Regions from separate parts of the Parashewanella tropica genome, predicted to be linked through region 2. Evidence: predicted binding sites of a transcription regulator. Region 2 holds the regulator's gene; each other region holds the start of a gene.
The links. The regulator LexA, encoded in region 2, represses DNA repair genes until DNA is damaged. The targets are predictions, from matches to a motif close to TACTGTATNNNNATACAGTA.
Positions count from the first base shown of each region.

Region 1: a site for LexA is predicted at 1,621-1,640, ahead of recA (recombinase RecA). Genes of this name have one in related genera too.
Region 3: a site for LexA is predicted at 1,559-1,578, ahead of E2H97_RS17200 (DUF4007 family protein). Genes of this name have one in related genera too.
Region 4: a site for LexA is predicted at 2,389-2,408, ahead of E2H97_RS17360 (LexA family protein). Genes of this name have one in related genera too.

Region 1 is NZ_CP037951.1:2,983,106-2,987,314, reverse strand. It holds gene mutS (DNA mismatch repair protein MutS) at 1-1,513, opposite strand, end outside; gene recA (recombinase RecA) at 1,693-2,751, shown strand; gene E2H97_RS13080 (regulatory protein RecX) at 2,756-3,208, shown strand; gene alaS (alanine--tRNA ligase) at 3,445-4,209, shown strand, end outside.
Region 2 is NZ_CP037951.1:4,097,285-4,101,493, reverse strand. It holds partial or broken gene coxB (cytochrome c oxidase subunit II) at 1-241, opposite strand, end outside; gene E2H97_RS18210 (cell division inhibitor SulA) at 863-1,336, opposite strand; gene lexA (transcriptional repressor LexA) at 1,333-1,950, opposite strand; gene E2H97_RS18200 (TonB-dependent receptor) at 2,204-4,209, shown strand, end outside.
Region 3 is NZ_CP037951.1:3,897,246-3,901,454, forward strand. It holds gene E2H97_RS17195 (ATP-binding protein) at 1-548, opposite strand, end outside; gene E2H97_RS17200 (DUF4007 family protein) at 538-1,479, opposite strand; gene E2H97_RS17205 (DEAD/DEAH box helicase) at 1,832-3,409, shown strand; gene E2H97_RS17210 (ATP-binding protein) at 3,412-4,209, shown strand, end outside.
Region 4 is NZ_CP037951.1:3,924,283-3,928,491, forward strand. It holds gene E2H97_RS18895 (hypothetical protein) at 1-37, opposite strand, end outside; gene E2H97_RS17345 (relaxase/mobilization nuclease domain-containing protein) at 510-1,160, opposite strand; gene E2H97_RS17350 (phosphotyrosine protein phosphatase) at 1,254-1,589, opposite strand; gene mobC (plasmid mobilization relaxosome protein MobC) at 1,601-2,176, opposite strand; gene E2H97_RS17360 (LexA family protein) at 2,634-3,269, shown strand; gene E2H97_RS17365 (tetratricopeptide repeat protein) at 3,359-4,209, opposite strand, start outside.

The DNA.
Region 1 (4,209 bases), 1.1 Mb from region 2:
TGTATCTTTCAGTATTTTTAAGGGTTTGTCTGCGTTGATAAGACAGCGGAACATTGGCTGACTGGGCTTTACTCACTTCAATGTAATAGCCATGCACACGGTTGTAGCCCACTTTTAGGGTTGGAATACCGGTTTGCTCGCGTTCACGAAGTTCCATTTGTTCTAGGTAACTCGTAGCACCATCACTCAGTTGACGCCACTCATCAAGCTCTGCGTTATAGCCTTCTTTGATGACGCCACCATCGCGGATCAGCATTGGCGGGTTATCTACAATGGCGTTTTGCAGTAACTCTAGTTCTGCTGGAAACTCGCCCAATAGTCGAGTTAATAGTTGTAGATGCGCTGACTCTGCATCTGACATCAAATTTTGAATTTCAGGTAACACTTCCAGTGCTTGGCGAAGTCGTGCAAAATCTCTTGGTCTTGCGGTTCGAAGTGCTAATCTGGCAATGATTCGTTCAACATCCCCTAACCCTTTTAGAAAGTCGTGTAGCTCATCATATAAATTGGCATCGATTAGTTCGGATACGGCTTGGTGACGAGCTTGAATGTGAGCATGATTGGTCAATGGCTGGTGGATCCAGCGTTGCAACATTCGACTGCCCATCGGCGTAGCCGTACTGTCGAGCACTGACGCTAAGGTATTATCAAACCCACCTGATAGGTTTTGAGTCAGTTCTAAGTTTTTACGAGTAGCTGCATCCAGTACAATACTGTCGTTTTGATTAAAACGAGTAATGGCATTAATGTGGGGCAGGGCGGCACGTTGAGTGTCTTTAACATACTGCATCAAACAACCTGCGGCTTGTAATGATAATCGGGCATCGCCAATGCCAAAGCCACGCAGATCTTTAGTACCAAATTGTTCAAGCAGCATTTTCATGCCAGTGTCGTAATCAAATTCCCATTCTGGGCGACGACGGCTACCTTTAATTGAGCCAATTAAGGTCAACTCTGAGAAATCTTCGCTATACAGTAATTCAGCAGGATTAGTACGTTGTAGCTCAGCTTCTAACGCTTCTAATGAGTTGAGTTCGCTAACGACAAATCGACCTGAAGCAACATCTAATGTGGCGTAACCGAATAGATTTTGTCGACCATAAACCGCAGCTAATAAGTTATCTTTGTGCTCTTGTAGCAAAGCTTCATCAGTAAGAGTGCCCGGAGTGATAATACGTACTACTTTACGCTCAACAGGACCTTTTGATGTCGCTGGATCGCCCACTTGCTCACAGATTGCAGCAGATTCACCTAATTGAACTAATTTTGCCAGATAGCCCTCAACTGAATGATAAGGTATACCTGCCATTGGGATAGGATTGCCACCGCTTTTGCCGCGTGCAGTAAGTGAAATCCCCAATAACTCAGCGGCACGTTTAGCGTCATCATAAAAAAGTTCGTAAAAATCCCCCATTCGATAAAACAGCAACATATCAGCATGTTGAGCTTTCATCGTAAGGTATTGACGCATCATTGGCGTGTGGCTGTCTAAGTTTGCTAGTTCGGCATTCATGGGAAAGAGAAAAGCCCTATCTCAATAAAAATCTTTGACGGCTATATTAGCAAGAATTAAATTCGTGATCCGATAAGAAGTTAAAAATTATTTTCAATAACACTTGATACTGTATGATTGTACAGTATACTAACTGACAATTAAATCGAATTGAGTTACATATCCACGAGGGAACAACAATGGCAGCAGATGCAAACAAAGAAAAAGCACTGAGCGCAGTATTGGGACAAATTGAAAAGCAATTTGGTAAAGGTTCTATCATGCGTTTGGGCGAAGACCGCTCAATGGATGTAGAAACCATTTCTACTGGTTCGCTGTCATTGGATGCCGCATTGGGTGCGGGTGGTTTACCAATGGGACGTATCGTTGAGATCTACGGTCCTGAATCTTCTGGTAAAACGACTTTGACCCTTGAAGTTATCGCAGCAGCGCAAAAACAAGGTAAGACCTGTGCCTTTATTGATGCCGAGCACGCGCTTGATCCTGGTTACGCTAAAAACCTAGGCGTAGATATTGATAACCTACTGTGTTCACAACCAGATACTGGTGAGCAAGCACTTGAAATTTGTGATGCATTAACTCGCTCTGGTGCGGTAGATGTCATCATTGTTGACTCGGTTGCGGCTCTTACTCCAAAAGCTGAAATTGAAGGCGAAATCGGTGATTCACACATGGGCTTAGCGGCTCGTATGATGAGCCAAGCTATGCGTAAGCTTGCGGGTAACCTAAAGCAGTCTAACACGTTACTTATCTTCATTAACCAGATCCGTATGAAGATTGGTGTAATGTTTGGTAACCCAGAAACCACAACTGGTGGTAACGCACTTAAATTCTACGCTTCTGTTCGTTTAGATATCCGTCGTACTGGTGCGATTAAAGAAGGCGACCAAGTTGTTGGTAACGAAACCCGCGTTAAAGTGGTTAAGAACAAGATTGCCGCACCATTTAAGCAAGCTGATTTCCAAATCCTTTATGGACAAGGTATCAACAGCAATGGTGAGTTAGTTGACCTAGGTGTTCAACATAAGATCATCGAAAAGGCTGGCGCTTGGTACAGTTATAAAGGTGACAAGATTGGTCAAGGTCGTGCAAATGCAGGTAAGTTTATGATTGAAAACCCTGCTGTTGCACAAGAGATCGATCAGCAACTTCGTGCTCTTCTTCTAGGTAAAGCAGAAGCTAATCAAGCTGCTGAAGGTGAAGAAAACGTTGATTTAGAAACTGGCGAAGTATTCTAAACCAGTGTCTAACACACCAACAGCCAAATCCTACGCGGTCAGCTTATTAGCTGGCCGTGATTATTCCCGCAAACAAATCCACGATAAACTCGTCAAAAAAGACTTCGAGCTTACAGATATCGAGATTGCCCTCGATGAATGTGAAGCTAGTGGCTACCTTAATGATTCTCGTTATGCAGAATCATTGCTGAGAAGTCATATCTATAAAGGTCATGGTGTAATTCGAATTCGCCAAGCCATGTCACTTAAAGGGCTATCTTCTGAAGTCATATCACAAGCGATAGAAAATTCAGATTGTGACTGGTTTGAACTTGCCAAAGAAAAAGCAATGAAAAAGTATGCGGGAAAACCGGCAGCAGGTTACAACGAGAAAGCTAAACGTATTCGCTTTTTATTGGGACAAGGATTCGATTACGAACAAGCCAATTATGCCTTGCATGTGAGTGAAGACGATTAATTCACTTTGATTATTTTCTCTAAACACACCCTAATCAATGAGTATATCGAAATTGATTTAAAGCCCATTTTAAGCTCTTTATTAAGCAGTTGCTTATTTTTTAATTCAAACCTTTTATAACATGTATTTCCGGTGGTTATCAGTATATAATCACCGCATTTCACTGTGGGCAAAAGCGAATAGAACAAAAACGTTGTCGCTTGCTGATTTAATCTTTCCAATTTCAGGACGAGTTCATGTATCAAACCACTGCCGCGCTTAGAACCGCGTTTTTAGAGTTTTTTGGTCGCAATGGTCACCAAATTGTCGATAGCAGTTCGTTGGTTCCGCACAACGATCCAACATTATTGTTTACCAATGCTGGTATGAACCAGTTCAAAGATTTGTTTTTAGGGCAAGAGAAGCGTTCTTATACTCGTGCCACTACATCACAGCGATGTGTACGTGCTGGTGGTAAACACAACGATTTGGATAATGTTGGTTACACCGCTCGTCACCATACCTTTTTTGAAATGCTGGGTAACTTCAGTTTTGGTGATTACTTTAAAGAAGATGCCATCAATTTTGCTTGGACGTTTTTAACTGAAGAGTTAAAGCTTCCAAAAGAAAAGCTTTGCGTTACGGTTTATGAAACTGATGATGAAGCATTCAGTATTTGGCGTGATAAAGTTGGTGTACCTGAAGATAGCATTATTCGCATTGGCGATAACAAAGGTGCTCAATACGCTTCTGACAACTTCTGGCAAATGGGTGACACTGGTCCTTGTGGTCCATGTACAGAGATCTTTTATGATCACGGTGAACACATTTGGGGTGGTCGTCCAGGTACTCCAGAAGAAGACGGTGATCGTTTCATTGAGATCTGGAACCTAGTATTCATGCAATACAACCGTCAACCAGACGGTACGATGGAGCCACTACCAAAACCATCTGTAGATACAGGGATGGGGATTGAGCGTATTGCTGCCATTTTGCAAGGTGGTCACTCAAACTACGACATC
Region 2 (4,209 bases):
TACTTTCATGGAAATTGGCGGCAACAGCGCCTTTGGATTTGCGATGCATGATCATGGCGTAGATCATCACGCCAAAGACAATCACCCCGATAACGCAGCAGATATAAAAAATAGTCATGTGCAGGTGATAAACTTCGTGGCTTATCCCTGTCACCCCTTGGGTCATATTCAGGCGCATCGACTCGGCCCAAACTGGCTGCACCATCAGTGCGCCCAACAAACAATACAACACTCGCTTCACTTGACGTCTCCTTTGCTAAACAAAGAAGAGTTACACAGTATCCCACAGCCCTATGCGAACTCTCCGGTTCCCAAAAGCTTGATGATATCTAAGAGCGTAGTGGTTAATTTCCAACAACTCCGAGGTGAGACGATATGACGTGTCTATTCCGGTACGACAATGGTAATGCTATTTCATACTGCTTTGGTGTTTCCACTTTGGCGCTTAACAGCGAATCAAATAGTACGACAGCTTTTCACTGGGACATTTCAACCTAATTCAGCGGATTTAATTTTCTGCCTTACTTTAAGCAAAGCATTCATATTGAATTTTGCTAGGTTTTTATGTCTTTCTTTTAATTAAAACAATTAAATGATAATAAATTGTTAATTTATTATTCAGGTTACCATACTTGGTGCTTACCGATTGATCAAGTTAAGGTTTTTGAAATTTTGCTTAAATTCAGACTAGAAGTGATGAAAAAATAATTGCAGTGACAATGAGAAATAGAAACTATGGAATGTTAGGAAGTCGCTGATAGGTTTATCTCTATAAAGAAGAGCTGCTGCTTCTCAGGCAAAGGTCATTAACTTCAGACCGATGCCGTAATAATTGAAGTTCGCCTCAAATACTACAGAAACCTTAGTGCGCGTAAGCCGTCATGGTTGACGTTTTGTGCATAGAGCTTGATATATCGGCTTCAGTTTCGAAAATAATGCCCATGGCGCGAGCACTTTTAGTGATCAACTGTAAGCGGCGCTTATCTTTCATGTCTAAGCTTGAGGTCCAACAAATCGCGGCGCTGCTGGTGCCTGAAGTCAGTGCCTTCTCCATTGCCCATAAGGTTTCGACTTCGTCTTTGGTATGAACCAAGAGTACTTTGTTTATGGCTATCCCTGCTTTTGCCAAAATCGTTTTGTAGTCATTGCTAGGCGGATTGATCAGTACTATCCAGCGCCCTTGATGGCTCAACTGAGCCAGTTGTGGACTAAGGGTTTGAAGTTCAGTGAGCCCATAAGACTGAGTTTGCACAGTGTTAATGGCTTGAGGCTGCCAAACATTATCACTTTGCCAAAGTCCAGGATGGTGTTGTGTTCCTATTGATTGCATACTCATAACCATTCTCCATTGCGTATCACACCGACTGCTAAACCTTCGATTTCACACTGCTCATAGGTTAAATCAACTTCTATAGGGGCATACTCTTCATTTTCTGCATGTAGGTAAACGACATTTCCCTTTTGTTCAAAACGCTTAACAGTCACTTCGTCTTCTAAGCGCGCTACAACGACTTGTCCATTGTTGGCTTGTTGCTGCTTATGTACCGCTAATAAGTCACCTTCTAAGATACCAATGTCTTTCATGCTGTCACCACGAACTCGCAGTAAAAAGTCGGCAGCAGGTTTAAATAGATGAGCATCAACTTGATAATGCTGCTCAACATGTTCTTGAGCGAGAATAGGCGCACCAGCGGCGACTTGACCAATTAAAGGTAGCCCTGTTTCTTGTTCAGTAACTTCTTGTGTTAGACGAATACCACGTGACGTTCCCGGCATGATCTCAATGTAACCCTTTTTGGCTAGGGCTTTTAAATGCTCTTCGGCAGCATTGGCACTTCGGAATCCAAGGCGGCGAGCAATTTCTGCGCGTGTCGGTGGCATGCCCGTTTCGGAAATATTACTTTTGATCAGCTCTAAAATTTCAGCTTGTCTTGGAGTCAGTGGTCTCATCGTAATGCCTGTTTGTCTATACAGTGTTACTGGTATTATATACAGTAATTACTGTAGCGCAAGAGTTAATCAATTAAGCATGGAACTCAAGAAGTTAAAATTTAACCGCTACAATCTAGCTCATTGTTTTTTATTGACTTAAAAACCTTGCGTTTTAAGTAGACATACCTCAATGTCGTTGATTGTTCTATATGTATTATTTATCATATTTAATGCTGTATCTTATAAAAATAAACATATATGGACATTGATAATGAAAACAAAACTGACTCCCACAGTGGTGGCAAGTTCTTTGTCACTGATTTTTGGTTCTCAATTGGCACTTGCAAATACGCCTACCGACAATCAATCTAATGAAGATGTTGAAAAAATCATCGTTACTGGGCTTCGTTCTAGTATCGTAAGTTCGATTTCACAGAAGAAAGATTCAAGTGAAGTGTCGGATGTGATCACCGCAGAAGACATTGGTAAATTCCCTGACATTAACGTTGCAGAGTCTTTGCAGCGTATTCCTGGGATTCAAATCACCCGTTCTCGTGGTGAAGCCTCTGGCATTGCCATTCGTGGTTTGGATGAAGTGGCAACCTTACTGAACGGCCGTAACTACTTTGGTGGTTCTTCGGATGTGAGTATCAACCGTTTCGCCAGCTTTGAAGATATTCCTGCTGAGCTGGTGGGCTCGGTGAAAGTGTATAAATCCATTTCAGCGGATTTGATTGAGGGCGGTATTGGTGGCGTAGTGGATATTCAACGTACTGATGCATTGAGCCTCGATGGTTTTACTTTTGCTGGTAGCGTTAAATCTCATTACAGTGAGCTTTCAAAAAAGTGGTCACCACGCGGCTCGATTGTTACGGGGAATGTTTGGGATTTAGACGGTGAAGATGAAAAGCTGGGGGTGATCCTTGGTGTTTCTTACTTAGAGCGTACCTTCCGTGAAGATCAAGTTCGCGTTTCCAAGTTTTCCAACATTACAGGTGACTTCCCGAGTGGCAAAGCGCCAGAAGGCGCTAAAGCAATTAAGTCTCTGAACTCTTCACCAGCGTGGGGTGATCGTGAGCGTAAAGTGTATTCCCTTGGTGTGGATTACGCGTTAGATGCTGATACCAAGTTTTATTTTGATGGTGGTTACACCGATTATACCTCTGTGCAAAAGCGTCAAGAGTATGTATGGGGTTTTAACGCTGCCAACATTATTGATGCCGACTTTACAGGCGTGAATGCTAAAAAGCCTTATGCAAAGAGCGTTAAGTTCAGTGATATGACGTTTGATGTACTGAGCATGATTGATGATCGTTATACCAAAACCTATGATGCCGCTGTCGGATTTGAAACCAAGTTTGATAATTGGGCGATCAGCACAGAAGCAAGTTATATCGATACCGACAATGAAACGGCGTTTCGTAACTCAAGGATCCGTGATAACTGGGACAAATTACCAGTAACCGTTAATCAAGGTGGTTTCCCTAACCAACCGCCAGCTGTCGACTTCGGTGACTTTAATGTGGCGGATAAAGGCAACTTTAATATGGTGCAGTGGCGTCACTTAAGTCGCCAGCTCAGTGCGAATGAAAAAGCCTTTAAGCTAGATGCTGACTACTTTTTTGATGAGGGACTCATTACCTCGCTAGAAGCTGGCATTCGTCTGGCAAAACTTGAAACCATCAAAAACACCCAAAATAACCATATTTTTGATGCTTCAGGTAAAACCTATGGCACAACGGATCCATTGGGATTAGTTGAGCCGAGTCGCTGGAACAATTTTATGAGCAAATACAGTGGTGCTCAGTTCTTTGGACAATATGTGGCGATTAACCCAACGTATTTATTGAGCAGAGATGCCGAAATTCGTAAGCACTATGGCTTTGGCTCGCAATCAACCATCCAAAATCCAAAAGATCACTTTGATTATTCTGAAGATGTGTCATCACTGTATCTAAAAGCCAATTTTGATACTGTGATCAGCGATATCTACGTTAGCGGTAACTTTGGCGTGCGTTATGTGAAAACCAAAACCACAGCAGATTATTTCTTTGATACGGGTAATAAAGACGCTGATAACAAGCCGATTTATGAAGATGTTACCGATAACAAAGATTATGCGGAGTGGTTACCTTCCTTCAACATCAATGCAGAGCTTACAGAAGAAGTGATCTTGCGATTTGCGGGTTCTCGAACCTTTGCAAGACCGCATTTAGGTGATTTAGCACCATCATTGGCACTGAACTATGAACAAGGGCGTGGTTCGGGTGGTAATCC
Region 3 (4,209 bases), 200 kb from region 2:
ATCTCGTCAAGCAGAACAACAATTCCATCATGCTGCTTAGCATTAAATGTGAAGGCTGATTTAATTTGCTCTAGACACTCTTCGTCATTTAGTTGAGCAATCTGTTTTACATCGTATTCAATGCTTAAAGACTCACTAACACTTACTAGAATTGAGTGCGCAGGCGACTCTAAGCCACATACATGCTTGACTATATGCCAGCCTTTTTTAACGTTCAATCTTGATTGAAAGTCTTTCAAAGCTTCACTGTGTTGATTTAACTTTGATTGTGCATATTGGCGCTCATCTACATTTTTTGATAGAAGTGAAGATAGAAATAGCGCAATAGTAGATTTACCAGAGCCATAAGGACCAGTTAAAGTATAAGTTCTTTGAGCACTTCCAGAGATATCTCGACTGATAGTATCAAGAACATTTATCGCTGTACCGTGAACGATAAAGCTATCAACAAATTCTTGATAATCATGTGCTTCGCTATCAATCCTTGTTGAACTTTTGTATCTCTGGTTAATTGTAATGAGTTCTTGTGCCATGCGATCAGTTGCCATAGTACTTATTTAAAAATGCTTGAGGTTCTTTAAGTAATGAATCTGAGATTTTCACCTGTCTTAAGCCGAGTGAGTCAATCCAAGATATATCGCTATTGGTAATCTCTTGAGCTTCATCCAGTTTTTGACCTAAGCCCGTTTCCGATAATCTAAAAATTCGTCCGGGAGAACATGGCTTTGTCAGTAAAGAATCAAAGTCGATGGTATTTATCTTAGATTCAGCAGTCTCTACTCTCATAAAATGGAGCAATGAGTAGATAAAAATTTCAATAGGTAAACTCTCACGTTCATCTAACTTACTGATGTAAAAACCACCACCCAGTTCTTGAACTAAATCAAGTTCCGCTAAAGGAGAGGTAAAATGATCTTCGTTAACAGTTTCTTTCTTTTTAGAAGAGGTGTTTTTAATCTTTTTACAGTATGTATTTAGAAAACAATCTACATCTTTTTTGATGGTATTCGGATTACCAATATCGTTTGTAACCATCAAGCTGCAATCGTCAATTGCATCCGAAATTAATTTTGATTTTTCAAAATGCTGTACATTTGAAAAGTTAAAAAAGTAGCGATAACTTGTAAGTGTTTCGAAGTTAAAATTCAACCAAAAATGAATCAGCCAAACCGAACCAATTTGTTCAAGGTAAGGATCTCTTCCGTTACCTTCGTGGTCTTTATCTTCAAAAAGGTAGTTCCCTAGCAATGTGACGGATTGCTCAGACTTAGTATTAGTAGACATTACGTTACAAGCTTCAGCCCAATAACGAATGGCATTAACCATGTTTTTACCAACACCGAGGTTTACAATGGCTTTTCTTACTGACTCTTCATTAGAAGTCTGAATTTTTCCACCTAAATTCAAGTGGTTAACAGCTTTATAAAGCCAACCATATCTAAGAGGGAAGGTATCGTGTCCCGTAAATTTTGCTTTCATGCTTCTGCTGTTTTGGAGGATTTGTCCAGAAATGAAGTGTATACGGGTTTTCACTGAGATAAAAGTATGAACATCATATTTATGGATATTTATACAGTGAGTCCATATTTTGAATGACTTGAATTATATGCACTAATTTAATGTATAAAAAAATTAATAATTTGATGCGAAGTTGTTATGTTTTCGTACAGCTAAATATGTGATAAATAGCGTTTTTTTTATACATCCTAGATGTTATCATAATTATCATAAGAAATTACTTAGATCTAATTATTATAAGTATTATTTTTGAACTTAATAGTGAGTAACGTTTGTGCTAAGAACTTTAGTTTATAGGTGTCCGGAACATTCATTGATACCTTTACTATCAGAAAATGCAATAAAAATTGCTGAATCTTATTTGAACAGAGAGTTAACGAAAAAAGAAATTGTAGACTCCTTGATCAATAAAGATGCTATCAATTTTATAGAAAACAATAAGCTCAGAAATCTGATCATAAAAAGCTTGAGTGAAAATGAAGCACGAAATCTTATTGATAATAAACTTGGTCTCGAAAAGTTAGGATTAAAAAAAGAAGATTACTGGACTTTCCTACAGGAATATATTCCAAATACTTTGACTGAATGGGCTGAATTTTTAGGGCTCAAAGACGAGTATTCAGCAGCAAATCAATCATCACAAAAAACTGTCGATACTTTGTATTCGCAGCCTAGCTATTCACTTTACCCTTATCAAAGAGATATTGTTAGAAAAGTAAATACATTAATATCTGACCCTGAGAAAGACCGCCTTCTGATTCATTTACCCACAGGAGCAGGAAAAACAAGAACAGCTATGAGTATTGCTTCAGCACACTTGTCAAATCGAGAAGACGGATTAGTGCTTTGGTTGGCCGATACAGAAGAGCTATGTGCGCAAGCGACTATAGAGTTTCATAAATCTTGGAGTGCACTCGGTAATCGAGGTGTAAGTGTATATTCATATTATTCTGACTCCAATAAAACTTTGAGCTCTGTAGAATCCGGTTTCATTTCAGCAGGATTGCAGCGGTTAAATTCAAGAAGAAATGGAAGCGAAAAGGCTTATTTTCAAAAACTTTTAGATAAAGTCTCATTGATTATTTTTGATGAGGCTCATAAGGCTATAGCTAAAACTTATAAAGAAACCGTCAATGAATTACTGAATAATGGTAGAGAAAAGTTTTTAATAGGTTTATCAGCAACCCCCGGGAGAAAGTTCTCATTAGACGATGAAACGGAAGATAGGCAGCTGTCAAAATTTTTCTCAGAAAATAAAATTACTATGGCAGTTGAAGGTTACAGATCACCTATACAATATTTGATAGATGAGAGGTATCTTGCTGAGCCTCAGTATTTACCCATCGATTACGAGGGAAGTACTAATTTAGAGTTTACAACAAAACAAGTGAAGGAAGAGCTCAATCAGCTATTGAAAAATCTTTCTACGGTTGAATCTAGAAACTCAGCGATTATCAAACAAGCAATTCTAGAATATGAAAATGAGGCTTCAATTATTATTTTTGCATGTAACGTTGAGCATGCTATAGCACTATCTGAAACACTTAATTGCTTAGGTTATCCTTCTGCCTCGGTCACATCTTCAGAAGATACAGTGCAGTCGAGGCGGTTTAAAATTCAACAGTTTAAGCACAGAAAGCTAAGAATATTAATAAATTTTGGAATCCTAACCACAGGCTTTGATGCACCATGTACGAACGTGGCGATTATTGCAAGACCAACGATGTCGTTAGTTTTATATTCTCAGATGGCTGGTAGAGCTATGAGAGGGAAAAAAAGCGGTGGTAACGAATCATGCAAAATTTATACGGTATTAGATAACATTCCAGAATTCACAAGTCTATGTAAAGCTTTTGGTCATTGGAATGATAACTGGAACGAAGTAGAGTAAATATGAAAAATAACATCATCCCAGCATCCCTTGCTATCACTTCGATGAGAGATAGTGGTTATAAAACAGCTGCTCATGCAATTGCTGAATTAATTGATAATAGTATTCAAGCAACAGCTACAAATGTTCAATTGTTGTGTATTGATAAATCAAAACAAGGTGGCCTACGAGCAGTTAAGCATGTTGACCAAGTAGCTATATTCGATGATGGTAAAGGTATGGCAAAGCATGTTTTACAACAAGCGCTTCAATTCGGCGGAGGCTTACATAGAGAAGATTCCTCAGGGATTGGGAAGTTTGGCATGGGCTTACCAAGTGCAACTATTTCCCAGTGCAGGAGATTAGATGTTTATAGTTGGCAAAATGGCATTTGCCACTATACATATTTAGATGTGAATGAAATTGAAGCTGGTAATTTAGAAAATGTTCCAGAGCCTATTGAAAAGCCAGTGCCAGAGGTTTGGCGAGAAGCAATTGGTGAAGATTACAACCCAGAGCACGGTACCATAGCTATTTGGAGTGATCTTGATAGAATTTCTTGGAAAACGAGTAAATCTTTATACATTCATTCTGAAAAACTCATTGGGAGAATGTATCGATATTTCATTAATGATAATCGAGTCAAAATTCGTTTCAAATCATTTACCAATGAAATCAGTCTAACACGAACTGATAATAAGCTTTTTAAAGCGAACGATCCTTTATTTTTAATGAAAAATACTGTCTTACCAGATCTTCCCGGTAATTATATTAATGAAACTTTTTTTGAACCTTTTGGGGAAGAACAAGTTATTCACGTT
Region 4 (4,209 bases), 170 kb from region 2:
TACGACCGTTACGAACATTATCTTCTTTAGTAGACATTATATCGGCCAATAAATCAGTTAAAGATTCCAGTTCTTGAACATTACGGATTACAGTCGGACTTTAATAACCACACCGCTAGAAAGCGTATGGCTTTGATGGCTCATAATCCTTCCAATAATTCATTGTTTCTACCAGAATACTGAATATACCTGGCGGCACAACAACTTGATTTTAAATATATTTTAGATATACAAAGTTGGCTCAGAGCCATATCTATAACTCTAGTATTTGTCGTACTTATAACTATCAAGAGGCGGAAAATCCCGCCTAAACTAACTGGATATTTTTCCATTTGGCCTATCAAATTGGGAATAAGACTCCACCAAATAGTGGAGAAATTTGTGCATTAACTCAACTCAGAAAAGGGATAAATAAAAAGTTTTGCCGAATGGTAATCAAAGGTGTTGACTATAATGACGTGGTATATCTCTTGGTTAATCATATCAACGAATGCTGATTGAGATGGCTCTTAATGGCAATCTAAAACCTGCATATCGTGGGTTTGGGCTTTAATTGGTGTATTTATTAATTTTGCGGCTCTTAAACTAGGCGTAGCCTCAGCTGCTATGCCTTGCCTTTCCATTTCTTTAGCAAAACGTTCACGCCATATCTGCGGCAACCCTTTGCGAACATGTAAGCGTTTACCATCAAACCCAAGATTCTTAACGGTTAGGTGAACGTGTGGACTGTCGGTATCAGTGTGCAGCGCCATAACGTATTGGTGATTGTTGGCGAATGTCTTTTTTGCGAACTCTCTTACGGCTTTTTTTACGGCTTTGGGTTCGGTACCATCAGGCATGGATAGAACAATGTGAGTACTATGACGAGTGTGTCTTTTGGTTTCGCTCTGCGGTTCTTCCCAGTCTTTAGCTAAAAGATGGAGTGACTGTTTATCTTGGTAGACCTGACCACATTCATCTTCAATTTCCAGCTTTCCATTACGACTGATGTAATCAAAATGGCTTTGGGTATGAGCTGCTGTGTAGCAATAACCGCTTATTTTCACCATGACTTCTGGCGGCTTTTTGCTGTATCGAGAAAGTGACTTGATGCGGTTGGATTTGTATCTAACATCACCTGATAATAGCCCTGAGATAGTGTCGTTAGTTAGGCTACTCATTGCAGTTACCTCTCTTTCTGCACATTATAGCTGTCTGTATCGGCTTTCTTTTTGATAGTTAGCAAATTACGGTACGAACTCAATGCACACTGGTTATAAAAAACAACTCACTTTTCTATCCAGCTCAGCGACTAAGCTATCCGACATAAATTGATATTTATCTTCAATTTCTAGATTAATGATCTTATGCAGGTATTTATCGTTAGTATATTGCTGTATGCGTTTGATATGTTCAGGCTCCATCACAAACACAATATCTGCCCAATCGAGCATTTCTTCACTGCAAATTTGGCTATTGTACTTCTCACACAATTTAAAGCTTAACCCTGCTGACTTATAAGTGTTATTCGGTTTTGTTTCGGTAAAGTAAACCTCAGCGGTCTTACTTCTTTGTATGTTCGCAGTGCAAAGAAAGAGTATTTTTTTCATAAGTCCATTTGTTATTCAGCTATAACACTCTCGTTATTAGCTATTCGATAGTCATTGATAGTATATATTTCTTCGCTCTCAAGTTGCCAACGGTGATAGCTTTGATGAATAAGCTTGTTCACTTTCGTTCTGTGGCCATTAAGACGTTTGGTTAGCATTTCTATCATGTCTTTGGTGACTTTGTTGCTTTCCCTAAATTCGATATTGAGCACTCTGGCGATTTGATTCAGGTTACGCCCAATAGCAGCCAGTTGACGGTTTGATTCTCTGAGTGCATTTACTTCTGAGTCAGTGATGATTGGATTGCGCTGAAGACTTGCAGTAACCGAAGCCTTTACCCAACTTGTTGGATTTATATAGCCCTCAGCTTTGGCTTGGGATTCCAGCTTTACAAATTCATGGCTGGATAGCCGAATGGTGATTTTATTGGTTTTGGCTTGTTTGAAAGGTTCATTATAAGCAATGTCAGGAACAGAGTGTTTGATGAGTTGTCGCATCATGCCAGATTCAGAAACACCTTGGCTTTTACAGTATGATTTCCAGTTAGATTTTTCATCGTCCGTTAAACGAATTTCAACCCTCGCCATTACGACCTCCAACATAGTGAAGAACAACCGCACATTGTAAGTCTGAGATTATCGCCATGATGGATATTTGTACAGTTAAAAGTCAGTCTTTTAGGGTTTTCAAACGATTAAATTTACTTGTACGGCAAATGCTGGCAAAGGTTACGGCATTTGCTGGCAGAAGCTACGGCAAACGCCATCAGTTTGCGAATCCTGCACTAGTTTTTAGAGAGGACTTTTCACTTTTACCGTATTCATCTCTTTTAGGGTGAAGAACATAAACAATCCACCAGCAAGTAAAAACTGTAAGTGAGATGAGCTTTCTTAAACCAAGATTAAGACTCTTAAATGTGTGAATTACCACGTTCTGTGATAATTTATCTCGATTCGGGAAAACAAAAGTTTAATCTTTACTATTTTTTGAGTAGCTATCCATTTTTCTACACTTTCACTTGTTTAGATGATTTTAGGTTTGAGTATGAATACACTTGCAGAACGGCTTGATTTTGTCATGAAAGAGGCTGGTATTAATCAGTCTGAACTTGCATCTCGTATTGGGATCAGGCAACAAGCAATCAGTCGTATGCTCACTGGCATTACTAAAAATTCTCGTTACTTCTTGCCTATATGTAATGAACTAAGCGTTAGTCCTAAATGGTTGATGGAAGGCATTGGTGATACTTATTCAAGAGATCTCAAAACCAATGCAGTTATCCGTCGTGTTCCATTATTAACGCTCAAGCAAGTGATTAATTGGCCACGAAACAGAGATGAAATCACAGATGATATGATTGATGCTTGGTGGGAAGTATCCAGCACAAATGTCGGTGAAGATGGCTACGCGATTAAAGTTCGTGGTGACGGAATGGAAGGTCAAGGACATCGCTGTATTTCTGAGGGCTGTATTCTCATTGTTGAGTCCACATCAGAATACGAATCGGGTGACTTGGTTATCGCTAAACTACCAACTTCATCATCTGCTTGTTTTAAGCAAATTGTCGATGAAGCTGATGCCACTTATTTGAAGTCTTTTAATCCAAACTACCCATTGATCAAGTTTGAAGATGGACAAGTGCTGGGTGTCGTTAAGCAGGCTATTTATGAGTATTACTAAGTTACTGAAGGCTAATTTATATTAACCTAATGGGTTTTAACTTTACGTGAACATGCTAATTCAAAGTTAATTGTTTGTACCTTGCAACTCTAATTGCATTTTTTATAATCAGATTCATAGCATTGACTAGCCAGTTCTTGGCTTTTCTCTATTTGAGTAGGAGACATCTTCCTTTCAAGACTTAATACTGCTTTTTCGGACTCACTATATCCATTAGCAATAGCAAGAATAAACCACTGTTTAGCTTTAATGTAATTCTTAGGCATACCTTTACCTTTGTAATACATCACACCTATATTATGTTGAGCCATAGCAAAGCCTTGTTTAGCAGACTTGGTATACCACTTTAATGCTATTTTGTAGCTTTGCGGCGTGCCTTGACCTCTTTCGTACATCAACCCTAAATTGTTTTGAGACGCTAAATTTCCTTGATTTGCCGCCTTGGTGAACCATTGAAGAGAAATTCTATAGTTTTTAGGTGTACCTATACCCTTTTGATATATCAGTGCTAGATTATGTTGAGCATTAGAATAACCTTGATTTGCGGCCTTGGTATACCACCGTCTCGCTATTTTATAATTTTCAATTAAAGGTTCGGAGTTCTCATATATTACACCAAGATTAAATTGTGCTAAAACATCACCTTGATACGCTGCTTTGGTGTACCAATGGATAGCTTTAGTTTCATTTATTGGTATACCTTTACCTTTTTGATACATCACTCCTAGATTATATTGAGCAACTGAAAGACCTTGATTAGCGGCGCGAGTAAACCATTTAAAAGCAACAAGATTATTTTTGGGCGTACCTTGCCCACTTTCATTCATAATACCTAAATTGTGTTGAGCATCTGCATCACCCTTATTAGCAGCTTTGGTAAACCACTCTAAGGCTATTTCATAGTTTTGTGATTTATAATTTTCTAAGCCTATTTTAAAGT